One region of the Pseudovibrio sp. POLY-S9 genome, then DNA from elsewhere that is predicted to be linked to it. Evidence: predicted binding sites of a transcription regulator. Region 1 holds the regulator's gene; the other holds the start of a gene.
What was found. The regulator LexA, encoded in region 1, represses DNA repair genes until DNA is damaged. The targets are predictions, from matches to a motif close to TGTTCNNNNTGTGTTCNG.
Positions count from the first base shown of each region.

Region 2: a site for LexA is predicted at 2,080-2,097, ahead of parE (DNA topoisomerase IV subunit B). Genes of this name have one in related genera too.

Region 1 is NZ_LCWX01000239.1:8,290-15,740, forward strand. Features, by position in the region: gene trpD (anthranilate phosphoribosyltransferase) at 1-892, shown strand, start outside; gene trpC (indole-3-glycerol phosphate synthase TrpC) at 906-1,697, shown strand; gene moaC (cyclic pyranopterin monophosphate synthase MoaC) at 1,755-2,258, shown strand; gene glp (gephyrin-like molybdotransferase Glp) at 2,255-3,469, shown strand; gene lexA (transcriptional repressor LexA) at 3,719-4,441, shown strand; gene PPL9_RS26420 (ComEC/Rec2 family competence protein) at 4,337-6,889, opposite strand; gene gltX (glutamate--tRNA ligase) at 7,015-7,451, shown strand, end outside.
Region 2 is NZ_LCWX01000237.1:60,708-68,158, forward strand. Features, by position in the region: tRNA gene PPL9_RS24425 (tRNA-Pro) at 29-105, opposite strand; tRNA gene PPL9_RS24430 (tRNA-Pro) at 128-204, opposite strand; tRNA gene PPL9_RS24435 (tRNA-Pro) at 226-302, opposite strand; gene PPL9_RS24440 (tetratricopeptide repeat protein) at 693-1,589, opposite strand; gene parE (DNA topoisomerase IV subunit B) at 2,183-4,273, shown strand; gene PPL9_RS24450 (DEAD/DEAH box helicase) at 4,481-5,914, shown strand; gene PPL9_RS24455 (GGDEF domain-containing protein) at 6,025-7,083, shown strand; gene PPL9_RS24460 (TfoX/Sxy family protein) at 7,097-7,451, opposite strand, start outside.

The DNA.
Region 1 (7,451 bases):
CGGCGAAACCATCGACGAAATTTCCGCAGCTGTAGAAACCATGCGCGCCAAGATGATCCCGGTGAAAGCACCAGATCACGCCATCGACATTGTTGGCACAGGTGGCGACGCATCCGGCTCCTATAACATCTCAACATGTACAGCCATTGTTGTGGCAGGCTGTGGCGTAACCGTTGCAAAACATGGCAATCGGTCCCTGTCCTCCAAATCCGGCTCAGCAGAAGCACTTGCCGAGCTTGGCATCAATCTGGATCTGGATGCGAACGGCATCAGCCATTGCATTCATGAGGCCGGTATCGGCTTCATGTTTGCGCCAAACCACCACAAGGCCATGCGCCATGTCGGCCCGGCCCGCATTGAGCTGGGCACCAGAACGATCTTCAACCTGCTAGGCCCGCTCGCCAACCCGGCAGGCGCAAAGCGCCAGATGACAGGCGTATTCGCACAGCAATGGGTTGAACCACTCGCTAACACCCTTCAGGAAATGGGCACCGAAAAAGCCTGGATCGTCAACGGCTCCGATGGAATGGACGAAATCACCACCACCGGAACCACCTTTGTCGCCGAACTGAAGAACGGAAACATCAACACCTTCACAGTGTCTCCTGAAGATGCGGGCCTGCCGCTTGCAAAAACAGAAGATCTGAAAGGCGGCGATCCAAAAGAAAATGCTCAGGCACTGCGCGAAGTGCTGCAAGGAGCAAAAAACGCTTACAGGGATATCGTCCTGCTCAATTCAGCGGCCTCCCTTATCGTCGCAGATAAGGTCTCCACCCTCGCTGAGGGTGTCCAGATGGCTGCGCATGCGATTGACCAAGGTGCAGCCCTTTCCCGACTGGACAAACTTGTTGAAGCCTCCGACGCTGCAACAGCTGCCAATATGAAACTCTAAGACCACGGATCCCATGTCAGATATCCTTAAGAAAATCGAAGCTTACAAACGTGAAGAAATTGCTGCTGCCAAAGCGCAAACTTCATTGGCTGATCTGAATGAGGCGATTAAAGCAGCAACACCAACACGCGGCTTTGCAGATGCTTTGAAAGCCAGACATGCGAATGGTGAGTACGCCCTGATCGCGGAGGTTAAAAAAGCCAGTCCATCCAAGGGGCTGATCCGCGCTGACTTCAACCCGCCCGCACTCGCGAAAGCCTATGAAAACGGTGGTGCAGCATGCTTGTCCGTATTGACAGACACACCATCCTTTCAGGGCAAACCAGAGTATCTCGTCGCAGCGCGCACTGAAGTATCTCTGCCAGTTCTGCGTAAAGATTTCCTTTATGACACCTATCAGGTTCATGAAGCACGTGCATGGGGCGCTGACTGTATTCTGATCATTATGGCAGCTGTTGACGACCAACTGGCCAAAGAGTTGGAAGACGCCGCATTTGAACTGGGCATGGATGCGCTTATCGAAGTTCATGACGAAGCTGAGTTGGAACGCGCACTGAAGCTCTCCTCTCCGCTTGTTGGCATCAACAATCGCAATCTAAAAACCTTCGAGACATCTCTGGAAACCAGCGAGCGGCTCGCACCACTGATCCCGCAAGATCGAATCATCGTTGGCGAGAGCGGCCTGTTCACTCCGGAAGACCTCTCCCGAATGGAAAACTCCGGCATCTCCACCTTCCTCATCGGCGAAAGCCTGATGCGTCAGGAAGATGTGGAAACCGCAACCAAAGCTTTGCTTAAACGCTAAAAATCAACTGCTTGGCAAAAGCAGACACCTGAACAAACTGTGTCCAGAGGCAAGAAAATGTCAGAACTTTCTCCAAAACTCACTCACTTAGATGACAGCGGTGCGGCTCATATGGTCGACATTTCGGAGAAAGAGGTTACCTCACGCATTGCCCGAGCAGGCGGTCAGGTAAAAATGCAGCCTGAAACTCTGGACATGATCCTTTCAGGCAACGCCAAGAAAGGCGACGTGCTCGCAACGGCGCGCATTGCTGGCATCATGGCGGCCAAGAGAACTCACGAGCTGATCCCTCTCTGTCATCCTCTGGCGCTTTCCAAGGTTCAGGTGGACTTCACACCCAACCCTGAACTGCCAGGAATTGAGATCGAAGTCTTTGCAAAAGTGTCCGGCCAGACCGGTATCGAGATGGAAGCACTTACAGCTGCCTCCGTTGCCTGCCTGACAATTTACGATATGGCAAAAGCCGTTGATCGCTCTATGGAGATCGGTGAAATCCGGTTGCTGGAGAAGAAGGGCGGCAAGTCCGGTCACTATCTGGCTGAGGAGGATAACTCCCAATGAACTTGATCAGTATTGAAGAAGCGCTGGACCGCCTCCTGAAAGATGTGAATCCGATCGGTACCGAGCAGCTTCCACTACTTGAAGCCGGAGAACGCATTCTGGCAGAAGATGTTGCTGCAACACGAACGCAGCCTCCATTTTCCGCCTCAGCAATGGATGGATATGCCGTCAAAGCTGCTGATACGGTCGATCCAGAGACTGCTTTGAAGGTCATTGGAGAAGTCGCTGCCGGGCATAACTTCGATGGCACGTTGCAAGCCGGAGAAGCTCTGCGCATCTTTACAGGTGCACCTGTTCCAGCAGGCGTTGACGCGATTTTGATGCAGGAAAACGCCCGCCGTGACGGGGATAACCTGTTTTGCGAGGAAGCCGTTTCTGTTGGTAAGTTCATCCGCCCAGCAGGCCTCGACTTCAAAGAAGGCCAGACCCTCCTGAAGGCAGGAGCTCCACTCGGCTTCCGTGAATTGTCTCTTGCAGGCGCTATGAACCACGCAACCTTGCCAGCGCGCAAAAAGCCAGTCGTTGCGATCCTCGCAAATGGTGATGAACTCGTCGAGCCAGGTCAGATACCAGGTCCGAATCAAATCATAGCGTCCAATCAGGTCGGCATCGCAGAATTCGTCAGAAACTGTGGCGGAACGCCAATGATGCTGGGCATTGCACCAGACCAGCCTGAGGAAATCACGGCACGCGTGAAACAGGCTATTGAAGCAAAAGCCGATGTACTGGTGACACTCGGCGGTGCCTCTGTGGGCGACCACGATCTCATTCAGGACGTACTGGGCGCTGAAGGCATGGAGCTAGGCTTCTGGCGCATCGCCATGCGCCCGGGCAAGCCCCTCATGGCCGGAGCCCTTGGCCCCATGAAAGTCCTCGGCCTTCCTGGCAATCCAGTCTCCAGCCTTGTATGCGCACTCCTCTTCCTTGGCCCGCTTCTGGATAAGATGCTAGGCCGCACGGTCTCTGTGACAAATCAAGGCGTTACCAAAGCAACTCTGGCAGATGATTTGCCTGCAAATGATATGCGCCAAGACTACCTGCGCACCAGTCTGGGCACAGACGAACACGGAGATCTGACAGCAACACCGTTTGGCAAACAGGACTCTTCCATGCTTGCTTTGCTGACAAAAGCAGATGCCCTGATCATTCGTCCACCACACGCACCAGCTGCAAAGGCAGGTGAAAAAGTGGACCTGCTCAAGCTACGCTAAATCCAGACATCAGAAGTGGGCAACCCCTGCCCACTCACCCACCAGAAACCAAATCCCCCAGTTCTAGCAGGGCTTAACCTCAACAAACCCATTGCAGAACACAATGAGAACAGGTAGAGTACGTTCGTGTTTTGTCCTTCCAATCGCAGAAGTTGAAGTCTTTCAGCTTCTTGGAATTACAAAACTGCGATTGGTCAGGAATGGCCGCTCACTTTCAATCAGCGCCTTAGGAGCGAACGGGGATAAAAGATGCTTACACAGAAGCAACACGAGCTTTTGATGTTCATCCATCAACGCTTGAAGGAAGCCGGTGTTCCGCCCTCCTTCGATGAGATGAAGGACGCGCTGGACCTCCGTTCCAAATCCGGCATTCACCGGCTGATCACAGCTCTGGAAGAGCGCGGCTTCATTCGCCGCTTGCCGAACAGAGCTCGTGCACTTGAAATCCTCAAACTGCCAGACTCCATTTCTCCGGGCCTGAAGCCTGCCGCCAAGGAAAAAGGCTTTGCACCTGAGGTGATTGAGGGCTCCCTGAGCAAGAAAGTAGCAACGCCGCCACCTCCACGCACCACATCACCAGACGAAGTGCCAACGCTGGAAATCCCGGTCATGGGCCGCATTGCTGCAGGCGTCCCAATCGAAGCAATCCAGACACAAAGCCATACCATCGCAATGCCTGCTGATCTGATGGGGCGCGGCGAGCATTATGCATTGGAAGTCAAAGGCGATTCCATGATCGATGCCGGTATCTTCGATGGGGATACCGTGTTGATCAAACGTGGTGACACGGCTGATAACGGCGAAATCGTTGTGGCGCTGATTGATGAAGAAGAAGCAACCTTGAAGCGCCTGCGCAAAAAAGGCGCCTCAGTCGCGTTGGAAGCGGCCAACCCCGCCTACGAAACTCGCATCTTCGGCCCGGGCCGCGTCCACGTTCAAGGCAAGATGATTGCGCTCTTCCGCCGCTATTAAATCATTGGTTGCCTGAGGCAATTTTGGATTCCAAGGTCTGCGCTGAGCATCATATGCCCAGCGCACTTTTTTTATTCTTTCCCCGCCCTTAGCGCCAGCTGAGAGCCAGATGTAAGCTGAACCTCGTTCTCCGAAAATCTTCTGGTCGATAACCAGCTCAGCCCGGCAAGCCGGAGGCGCCTGAACCTGTGTGATGACGATGGTGGCAAGATGGCAGTCAGCCTCCAAAACATCAACTGCTTTGGACTGCGCCAGCAGGATAGGTTCTGAACTTACCCTCTCTCCCTCCGCAGGCTGCTGAGGGAATATCTCAATCACACAGCCGCGCTCATCACAGGACCGATCTGAAGCCCTCACCTTGTGCTGCTTGAACGAACCCGCTGAACCCCCACCAGCGCGCAACAGGCTGTCAGCAGCAAACGACATACGCGAGGACGTCAGTCGAAACGCACCATCCTGCCCATAATAAGCAATGTGCTTGCCCGCATCCGCAATCATCAGATCAGGCGCCTTGCCACCGGCAAACATCAGGACACTCACCGTAAATGCCGGAAGTGAAAGCCATTTCAGGCGCAGCGGCATCACACACAGCACGACAATCGCTAGGATCACGAGCAGATACCCTGGAGCACTGGCAACCCCGAGACTGGTCAGCCCCTCACTGAGTGAGCTCACCCAGTAGGCAGCTTTCAGCACCAGCGCCAACCCAGCCTCCATCCCTTGCAGAAAGAACGCATCCGCACCAAACGGGATCGCCAGCAGGCTCAATAACCCAAGGGGCATAACCACAAAAGTCACCAATGGCATCGCAAGGATATTCCCCAGAACTCCATAAGGCGCAACCTGCTCAAAATGCATCGCCGCAACTGGCCCCGTGGCAGCACCTGCAATCAACGAGGTCAACGCACAAGCTAGAATCCACTTTAAACTTACACGACTAACCTTCTGAAACCATGAGACATTCCGTCTGCGCGAACTATCTCGATCACCGAGCAACCAATCCTTCCCAAGCATATAGGCTGAGAGCAAGGCGAGCACTGCAATGAAGGACATCTGAAACCCGGGAGCCAGAACCTCCTCCGGCCTCAGGCTCAAAAGCGCAAGGCAAGCCAGCGCCAGACCACGCAAACTGAAGGCCCGCCGACCAAGCAGACCCGCGCATAAAATCATCGCCGCCATCAAAAAAGCCCGCTGCGTTGCGACAGAAGCACCTGACAAACCAAGATAAACAATCGCCGCAATCAGCGCTGCCACGCTAGCGTAAACGTGAATATGTCCTTTCAGCGCAAGCGACTGGCTGAGAGACAAGATCAGGCGGGCACCAAGGAAGACCAGAGAAGTGACAAGACCCATATGCATACCGGAGATAGCGAGGACATGAGCAAGTCCGGCGTTGCGTAACGCATCCTTGTCAGCGGTGGCAAGGTAGTCTCGCTTGCCCACCAGAAGCGCAACAGCAAACGCACTTTCCGCGCTGTTATCCAACACCCGCCGGATCCGCTGTGCTATCCCACTACGCACACGCTCTATCCCTTGCAGAAAACTTGTGCCCTCTACGTGCGCTACAACAACCGGCTTGGAAAGCGCATAGCCAACCGCACCAATCCCACTGAAAAACGCAGTCCGGGCAAAGTCATACCCACCGGGGCGCACCGCACCTCCCGGCGGCAACAACCGAGCCTTCAGCTGCATCCTGTCCCCCATCACGGGTGCCTCTTTCATCCCCTTGATGCTGATCCGGATGCGATAAGAAAGAGGAGTTACGCCCTTCTGCGAAAGTGCGTTTACATCTGCAAAAATGACGGAGTAAGCCCCTTTGCCAGAATGCTTCACTCCAGCAACCACACCCTCTATTTTGCGTGTAACCGGGCGCTCCAGCGGGTCACCGCGCGCATACTCCACGCGCAAATCAGCAAGGAAGAACCCGGCTATAAAGAACAAAAGCGCAGTCAGACCAACCGTCAATCGACCACCCCTCCAACGACGAAAAGCAAATATTCCCAATAAGATAAAAGGAGTTCCGCTTAAAACGCTGTAAGGCTCCGCGGGGAGTGAGAAATAAACCAGCACACCAGCCAAATGGCAAAGCGCATACCAAAGGATGCCATGCCCCTTGTTCCAATCCTGCACCAGAGCAGAGCGGGCATAAGTCATGACAGCTGACCAATCCGGCCTCAGCACGAAACCCAGCAACTTACGTGCCCTTTGAAGCACATCACGAAGCCCAAGGCGCTGTTTTTCTTCAGCAAAACGCGTACTTGCGTTGCTATGTGCGTTTTTTGCGTTGACTTGCGTTTTTGTGCGTTGCTGTGTGGTTCGCCCAGCAAGCGCCGTATCGGTCTCAAACGGCGCAAAAGAAAACTTATCCTCCTCAAGGCAAAGCTCGCCTATTCTGGGAGCACAGCCACCAGATTGCGTCTTGTCTGAGGATGATTGCCCCTCGCGCACCCTTAAGTCCCTTTCTGCCACTTGGGAACTTTTCAATGCTATGGTACACAGCCCGCAGAGGTACGGCGCCCCGCCGTAATTACCCCAAACTATTCGAAGTAACTTGAAACTTTTCCGGAACACCTATGACTAAACCTGTTGTGACGCGCTTTGCGCCTTCTCCTACTGGCTACCTGCATATTGGCGGCGCCCGTACAGCCCTGTTCAACTGGCTTCTGGCAAAACACAGCGGCGGTAAAATGCTGCTGCGCATTGAAGACACCGATCGCTCCCGCTCCACCGAGGAAGCCGTAGATGCGCTGCTGGACGGTCTGTCCTGGCTGGGCATGGACTGGGACGGCGAGCCGATCTCCCAGTATGGCCGCGTTGACCGCCACCGCGAAGTTGCTGAGCAGATGGTCAAGGACGGCACTGCGTACTACTGCTACTGCTCTCCGGAAGAAGTGAACGAGATGCGCGAGAAGGCCCGCGCAGAAGGTCGCCCGCCGCGTTATGACGGCACCTGGCGTGATCGTGACCCATCTGAAGCACCAGAAGGCATCGCCCCTGCTATTCGCCTGAA
Region 2 (7,451 bases), on a different contig from region 1:
TGAAATTTAGGGGAAGAAGAAGGGAAGATGGTCGGAGCAGCAGGATTCGAACCTGCGACCCTCTGGTCCCAAACCAGATGCGCTACCAGGCTGCGCTATGCTCCGAACTAATCTTCGGGTCGATAGATGGTCGGAGCAGCAGGATTCGAACCTGCGACCCTCTGGTCCCAAACCAGATGCGCTACCAGGCTGCGCTATGCTCCGATCTATCTTCGTGTTGATGAATGGTCGGAGCAGCAGGATTCGAACCTGCGACCCTCTGGTCCCAAACCAGATGCGCTACCAGGCTGCGCTATGCTCCGATCTCATCAACGTGACGCCCTGCGGCGTCTTGTTGAGGCAGGTATATAGGCAGAGTTTTAAAGCTTGGCAAGCGTGTTTTATAGTTTTTCCCAAATCATGCGAGAAAATTTCAAAAACTGCATCCTGCTGTTGAAAAGACTGAAATTTCAGAGGCTTAAACAATGTGCGTGAAGACTGTGAAAATTTTAACTTTTCTGCTGCGTGCGGGCAAAAAAAGAGGGTGAGCCTAAAAGACTCACCCCAAGTACATTCCAGAGACCCGCAATCGGGGTCTACAATCGCCAAACAGAGGTCAATAACAAAACTTGAATATTGAACTCATGTTTTAAATCGCAGAAATAACATGAGTGGTCAAGTCATATTTTAAAAGAAAATCAGAAGGGAGTGGATTAGTTGCTTGAAGCAATCACGTGGCCACGCTTAACCAGCCATGCATCTGCCCATTCAGCAGACTTGCGGCGCTCTTTTTCAGAGGCCAGGGAAAATGCCTTCTCGTGGAGAGAGACAATCCAGGCTTCATTATCGCCGCCAACCACTTGCCGGCGCGCCAAGGTCATCCATTTCAGGCCGGTCATGCGTGCGGTTGTCAGTTCTTCTGTGAAGTACAGTAATTCACCAAACTTGGCCTGGGCTCCGACGTGGCCTTTTACAGCGGCAAGTTTCAGCCAACGAGCAGCAAGACGGCGGTCATGATCTGGCAGCTTATCGTTGAGATACATAATGCCGAGATTGTACTGCGCATCCGCATCGCCAAAGTAGGAGGCAGCGTAGGTGAACACCTCACGTGCTTTGTGCGTGTTCTGTTTAACCGGGCTATCGCCAATACCTGTCAGGAAGTAGCGACCCAGTTCGACAAGTGCGCTTGCGACAAATGGGGCTGAGCGTGCTTTGGGGCCATCGGAAGAGTATTCGCGCACGACCTGGGAAAAATACTGGAACGCCTGAAGATCATCTTCTGGCACGCCGTCTCCTTGCGCGTACATTCTGCCGAGCTTCCAGGCTGCCATAGCCTGTCCGTTTTCAGCAGCATAGCGAAGTGGAGAGAGCGCCTTGTCTTTTTCACCGGAGTAGTAAGCGCGGGCCCCTTCCCTCAAGGCTTGCTGAGGTGTGACATTTGCCATCTGATTGACGGCAGCCATTGCACTTGCGCTTTTGTTGGTATCCAGAGCATGTGCACTGTTGAGTGCGAGAAGGATAAGAACCGAAGCGCAGCTCAAGCTTGTTACAAGACGCGTCAACGCATTGTGGTGCGTTCCCATTTCATCTTTAAACAGAGCTTTTATCAAAGTGCCTCACTTGACCACTGCCTACTTGTCAGTGGTTCTGACTTCTTATCTTTTCATACCGTCGTTGCGTGATCAGGCTATGAAAGGAAAAAATGTCAATTTTGTTTCCAAAGGTGACATACCTTCAAATTGTCACAAATGATCTTACAAATGCCTAGCTTTCTATCTGATTGACAAAAATCCTACACAGTTCGACCATCTCTCAAACATGGACAAGGCAAACTATCCAATTTGCCATTCATGAACCAGTGTCAGTTTCCACCATTCGGGTCAGCGCAAAATGCTGTTGCATGCTCGCAACAATCTGCAGCAGATGACGTAACTGCCGTGTGTATGTCCGGTGTAAAGTTTTGGTCACAGGCCTTGGGGCAATCACAAATGCCATTTGTATTTTCGCCGCGAATGGCGCATATGGCATCAGATGCCCGCTTTTGGTGGGGTTCGGCACATTCAGGTAAGCGAAAAGGCGTATGTCTGGCGCTTACCCACAAGGAACAAGAGTAGAACTCCGGCAGATCTTTGCCCTTTTCTCTCAGTCCTGCAAGACTGCCGTTTGATTCGAGACTATTTAAGCGCAAGACCAAAGAGGTACGATGAGCACGCCTGATGATCTGTTTGCAGATGTTACCAAAAGCATGGATGAGCTGACATCCTCTTCTGGCAGCACTGAGAAGAAACAAGCACCAGCCGCAAGCGCACCGACCTCACCTGCAAAGCCATCATCCGCAGGCAGGGCCGCTTCTGTCGGCGCTGAGGGTGATTACACCGCAGCTGACATTGAAGTGCTTGAAGGCCTGGAGCCTGTGCGTCGCCGCCCGGGAATGTATATTGGCGGCACGGATGAAAAGGCGCTGCACCACCTGTTCGCTGAAGTGATTGACAACTCAATGGATGAGGCCGTTGCAGGCCACGCCAGCTGGATTGATGTCTCCCTGGGCGATGATGGCTATCTGACCATTACTGATAATGGCCGCGGTATCCCGATTGATCCGCATCCTAAATATAAAGACAAGTCCGCGCTGGAAGTCATTATGACGACCCTGCATGCCGGCGGTAAGTTTGACAGTAAAGTCTATGAGACCTCTGGTGGTCTTCATGGTGTGGGGATTTCCGTTGTCAACGCGCTCTCCGAAGAGCTGGTTGTTGAGGTTGCGCGTAACCGCAAGCTGTATCGCCAGACATTCCGTCGTGGCCTTGCTGATGGCGGCCTTGAGCTGGTTGGGGATGTTCACAACCGCCGTGGCACCATGGTGCGGTTTAAGCCGGATGCGGAAATATTCGGCAAGACACTCAAGTTCAAACCCGCCCGTTTGATGAAGATGGCGCGTTCCAAGGCTTACCTGTTTGGCGGTGTGGAGATTCGTTGGCGCTGTGCCAAGGCTCTTGCCGATGAAGCCAATGGAGTGCCTGAGACTGCGACTTTCCATTTCCCTGGCGGCCTGAAGGATTATCTGGAAGAGGCTCTTGGTAAAGAGCGCCGCGTTACTGACGAAGTTTTTGCAGGTCGCACACAGGCGACGGGTAAGCACGGCTCAGTTGAATGGGCTGTTGCCTGGTTTGCTGGCGACGGGTTTGTCAACTCTTACTGTAACACTGTTCCAACACCTGAAGGTGGGACGCATGAAACGGGCCTGCGCTATGCCCTGCTCCGCGGTCTGAAGGCCTATGGCGAGCTGATTGGCAACAAGAAGGCTTCCATTATTACCGGTGATGACGTTTTAACGTCAGCAGCTGGTATGCTTTCTGTGTTCGTGCGCGAGCCTGAGTTTGTTGGTCAGACAAAAGACAAGCTGGCCACCAACGAAGCAACCCGAATTGCTGAGAACGCAGTGCGTGATGCGTTTGACCACTGGCTGACCGCTTCTCCTAATCAGGCAAACAAACTGCTTGAGTGGGTGGTTGATCGTGCTGAAGAACGTTTGAAGCGTCGCCAGGAGAAGGACGTCGCGCGTAAAACTGCAGTTCGTCGCCTTCGTCTGCCCGGCAAGCTCGCAGATTGCTCAACAAGCAAATCTGATGGCACTGAACTGTTTATCGTGGAGGGTGATTCCGCGGGTGGTTCAGCGAAACAGGCTCGTAATCGTGCAACACAGGCTGTTCTGCCATTGCGTGGTAAGATCCTGAACGTTGCGAACGCTGGCCGGGACAAGCTGGTCGCAAACCAGCTGCTGTCTGATCTCATTCAAGCCCTTGGGTGTGGGACGCGATCTAACTACGATGACAAAGATCTGCGCTATGAGCGCATTGTCATCATGACTGATGCGGACGTTGATGGGGCGCATATCGCAGCCCTTCTCATCACATTCTTCTATAAAGAGATGCCGGATCTGGTCAATAACGGTCACCTCTACCTTGCTGTTCCTCCGCTGTACCGGATCAGTCAGGGTGGTAAGACGCTTTATGCCCGGGATGACGAGCACCGTGAGCAGCTTTTGAAAACCAGCTTCAAGAAGAATGGCAAGATCGAAATTGGCCGCTTTAAGGGCCTTGGTGAGATGTTGCCAGCTCAGCTGAAGGAAACCACCATGGATCCGAAACGCCGGACGCTGCTTAAAGTGGTTGTTGGCGAGGATGAAGTGAGTGAAACCCGCAATGCGGTTGAGCAGCTGATGGGCAATAAACCTGAGGCACGCTTCAACTTTATTCAGGAGCGAGCAGAGTTCGCGACTGATCTGGATATTTAAAAGACCCTTAATTCTGAATAGTTGCTGAGTTTTGCGTAGGTTATAACTCGGCAACCTTGGCATAACTTGAAGGAATATATCGGTTATACCGCAGAATTTATTGACAACGCTGCTTAGAAATGTAGTGTTCCGCCAAACTGGTTGGAGAAACCTGTAACTCATACGGCTTCCAGCTTCTCTCCTCAATTATCGTAAAGAACATGAAATATGTCGTTTTCCACTCTCGGACTTAGTGAGAAAGTTCTCGCCGCTGTAGAAGCCTCTGGCTATACAGAACCGACTGCCATTCAGGCAGGCGCCATCCCTTACGTTCTCGAACGTAGAGATGTCCTCGGGATTGCTCAAACTGGAACCGGGAAAACGGCAAGCTTTACGCTGCCGATGATTACTCTTCTGGAAAAAGGCCGTGCGCGCGCCCGGATGCCAAGAACTCTTATTCTTGAGCCGACCCGTGAGCTTGCAGCGCAGGTAGAAGACAACTTCAATCGATATGGCGTCAATCACAAGCTGAACGTCGCACTGCTGATCGGCGGTGTTTCCTTTGCTGAGCAGGACCGCAAGCTTGAGCGTGGTGCTGATGTTCTGATCGCAACACCTGGCCGCCTGCTTGATCATTTCGAGCGCGGTAAGCTGCTGCTGCAGGGCGTTGATATCCTCGTGATCGATGAAGCCGACCGCATGCTGGACATGGGCTTCATTCCAGACATCGAGCGCATCTGTAAACTTATCCCGTTCACGCGTCAGACTCTGTTCTTCTCAGCAACTATGCCGACTGAGATTCAGCGTTTGACTGACACGTTCTTGCAGAACCCAGCAAAGGTGGAAGTGGCGAAAGCTTCTACAACAGCGGATACTGTAACGCAGCGCATTGCGGCGGCTGATGCGGAAGACTACGAGAAGCGCGCGAAATTGCGCGAGCTGATCGAAGGTGCTGAAGATCTGCAAAATGCGATCGTGTTCTGTAACCGCAAACGCGATGTAGCTACCCTCTTCCGTTCGCTTGTGCGTCATGAGTTTTCTGTTGGTGCGCTTCACGGGGACATGGATCAGCGCTCTCGCATGACCATGCTGGACAACTTTAAAAAGGGTCACATCAAGGTTCTGGTGGCCAGTGATGTTGCTGCACGTGGTCTTGACATTCCAACCGTGAGCCACGTCTTTAACTTTGATCTTCCTATTCATGCAGAAGATTACGTCCACCGTATTGGACGTACCGGGCGTGCAGGCCGTGAAGGCACTGCGATTTCTATTGTGACGGGCAAGGACCAGAAAGCATTGCAAGCGATTAACGACGTGATTGGTAAAGAGCTCGAGTGGGTCGGAGAGCCGGTTGATTTCTCCAAGCCTGCCGATGACAAAAAGTCTCGCCGCCGTTCTACCCGCACTCCAAAAGAAAAAAGCCGCTCACGCAAGCCTAAGGCTGAAGTTCAGGAAGCAGCTGTACAGGAAACCGAATCTGTACCAGCTGGCCTTGAAGAGCAACCTGTGGTTCCAATGCACGCTGAGCGTCGTGCTGCTCCACCTCGTCCAAGAGGCGGTCGCCGCGCTAATCAACCTAAAGATGATGCGATTTTCCGTAATGCAAGCCATGTTCCGGCCTTCCTGCTGCGGGAAACTCGTTCCAAAGTTCAAAGCCGATAGCCCATTTTCCTGAGGTTAACCACTGGTTAGGTATATCCCATTAAATAAGCTAATGTTAAATTAGCTTATTAATTATGGGGTAGCCCTTTCCGTGACGCGGTGATGCAATCATGAGTCAAGAAGACGAGTTCAAGCGTACGATTGTTTATGCAGACAGTGCGCTCGATTACATCAAGACGAATAAGCTTCCAGCGTTTCCACGCAACTATGAGCTGTGGTATTCTTACGCTTCCGGGTTTAACCGTGCCCTGAACCGGACCATCAATAAGATTCTTGCCCGTGATGGCAAAATTTCTCCTGAAGAGACTCAGAAGATCTATAACCGCTTTTTGTCGCCGAACCGTTTGGGTGAGCGCATTGACGAAGTTGGCGACAAGATCTCCGAGGAAGTTCGGGAATTAATTTCTGCGCTTGATAAGGGAACACTAAAAACCACCGAATACGGTGAAGAGCTGGCCCGTACATTGAGCGCTCTTGAGAACGTCAGTGATCGTTCTCAACTTTCCCAACTTGTCATTCATCTTGCAAAACTGACCACTGAAACCGCTGAAAGCAATCAAGAGCTTCGCGAACAGCTGGTTGATTCTCGCCGTCAGATCGGCGTCTTGCAGGAAGGATTGGAGGCGATCCGTTATGAATCGCTCACCGATGAACTGACCACACTGAACAACCGCAAGCATTTCGATCAGAGTCTTGTGCGTGCGGTTAAGGAGACAGAAGAGAGCCATGCTCCCCTCTCCTTGTTGATTTCAGATATCGATCACTTCAAGCAGTTTAATGACAACTACGGACACCAGACCGGCGACCAGGTTCTTCGACTTGTGGCGCTGGCGGTGAAGCAGAATGTCAAGAACAACGATATTGCGTGTCGTTATGGTGGTGAAGAGTTTGGCATCATTCTGCCAAGAACCACCATTGAAGATGCAAAGGTGATTGCGGAGAAGGTCCGTAAGAACGTTGTGGCGAAAGAACTCGTGAAGCGTTCTACCGGTGAGAACCTTGGTCGCATAACGATCTCTATTGGCATTTCAACTTTCCGGCCTGGCGACAGTGCAGAAAGCATGGTGTCTCGTGCGGACCTTGCGCTTTATGCTGCCAAGAAAGCTGGCCGCAACCTCGTGAAAGCTGAGGAAGAGAAGAAGATCCCCAGCGTGACACAGGTTGCTTAAGCAGCGCTAATTTTTAAAATAGAAACGTATTCGAGACGGCAGATCGTATGATTGCCGTCTTTTTTTGTCGGCTATCCAAGGCCGAAGAGGCTTTCGCACTCTCCTTGGCTTGAGCAAGTTGGCGTATTGCCTTTGCAATCCATCGTGTCAGCTGGACTTCATCCTCGACAATATTCAGCGGAACCGAATAGAAGTTCGTCGGGAAATATTCTCCAAAACACTGATGAATGTAAGGCAGCTGGCCAGTCAGCAAAAAGTCGGCCACGTTATTGGATCCCGCTTTGAGATAGAGTGACTTTTCACGAACGAGGGCAAACATTTTGCCATTTATGTAATATCCGTGTCCGCCAAACATGGGGCGGCAACGG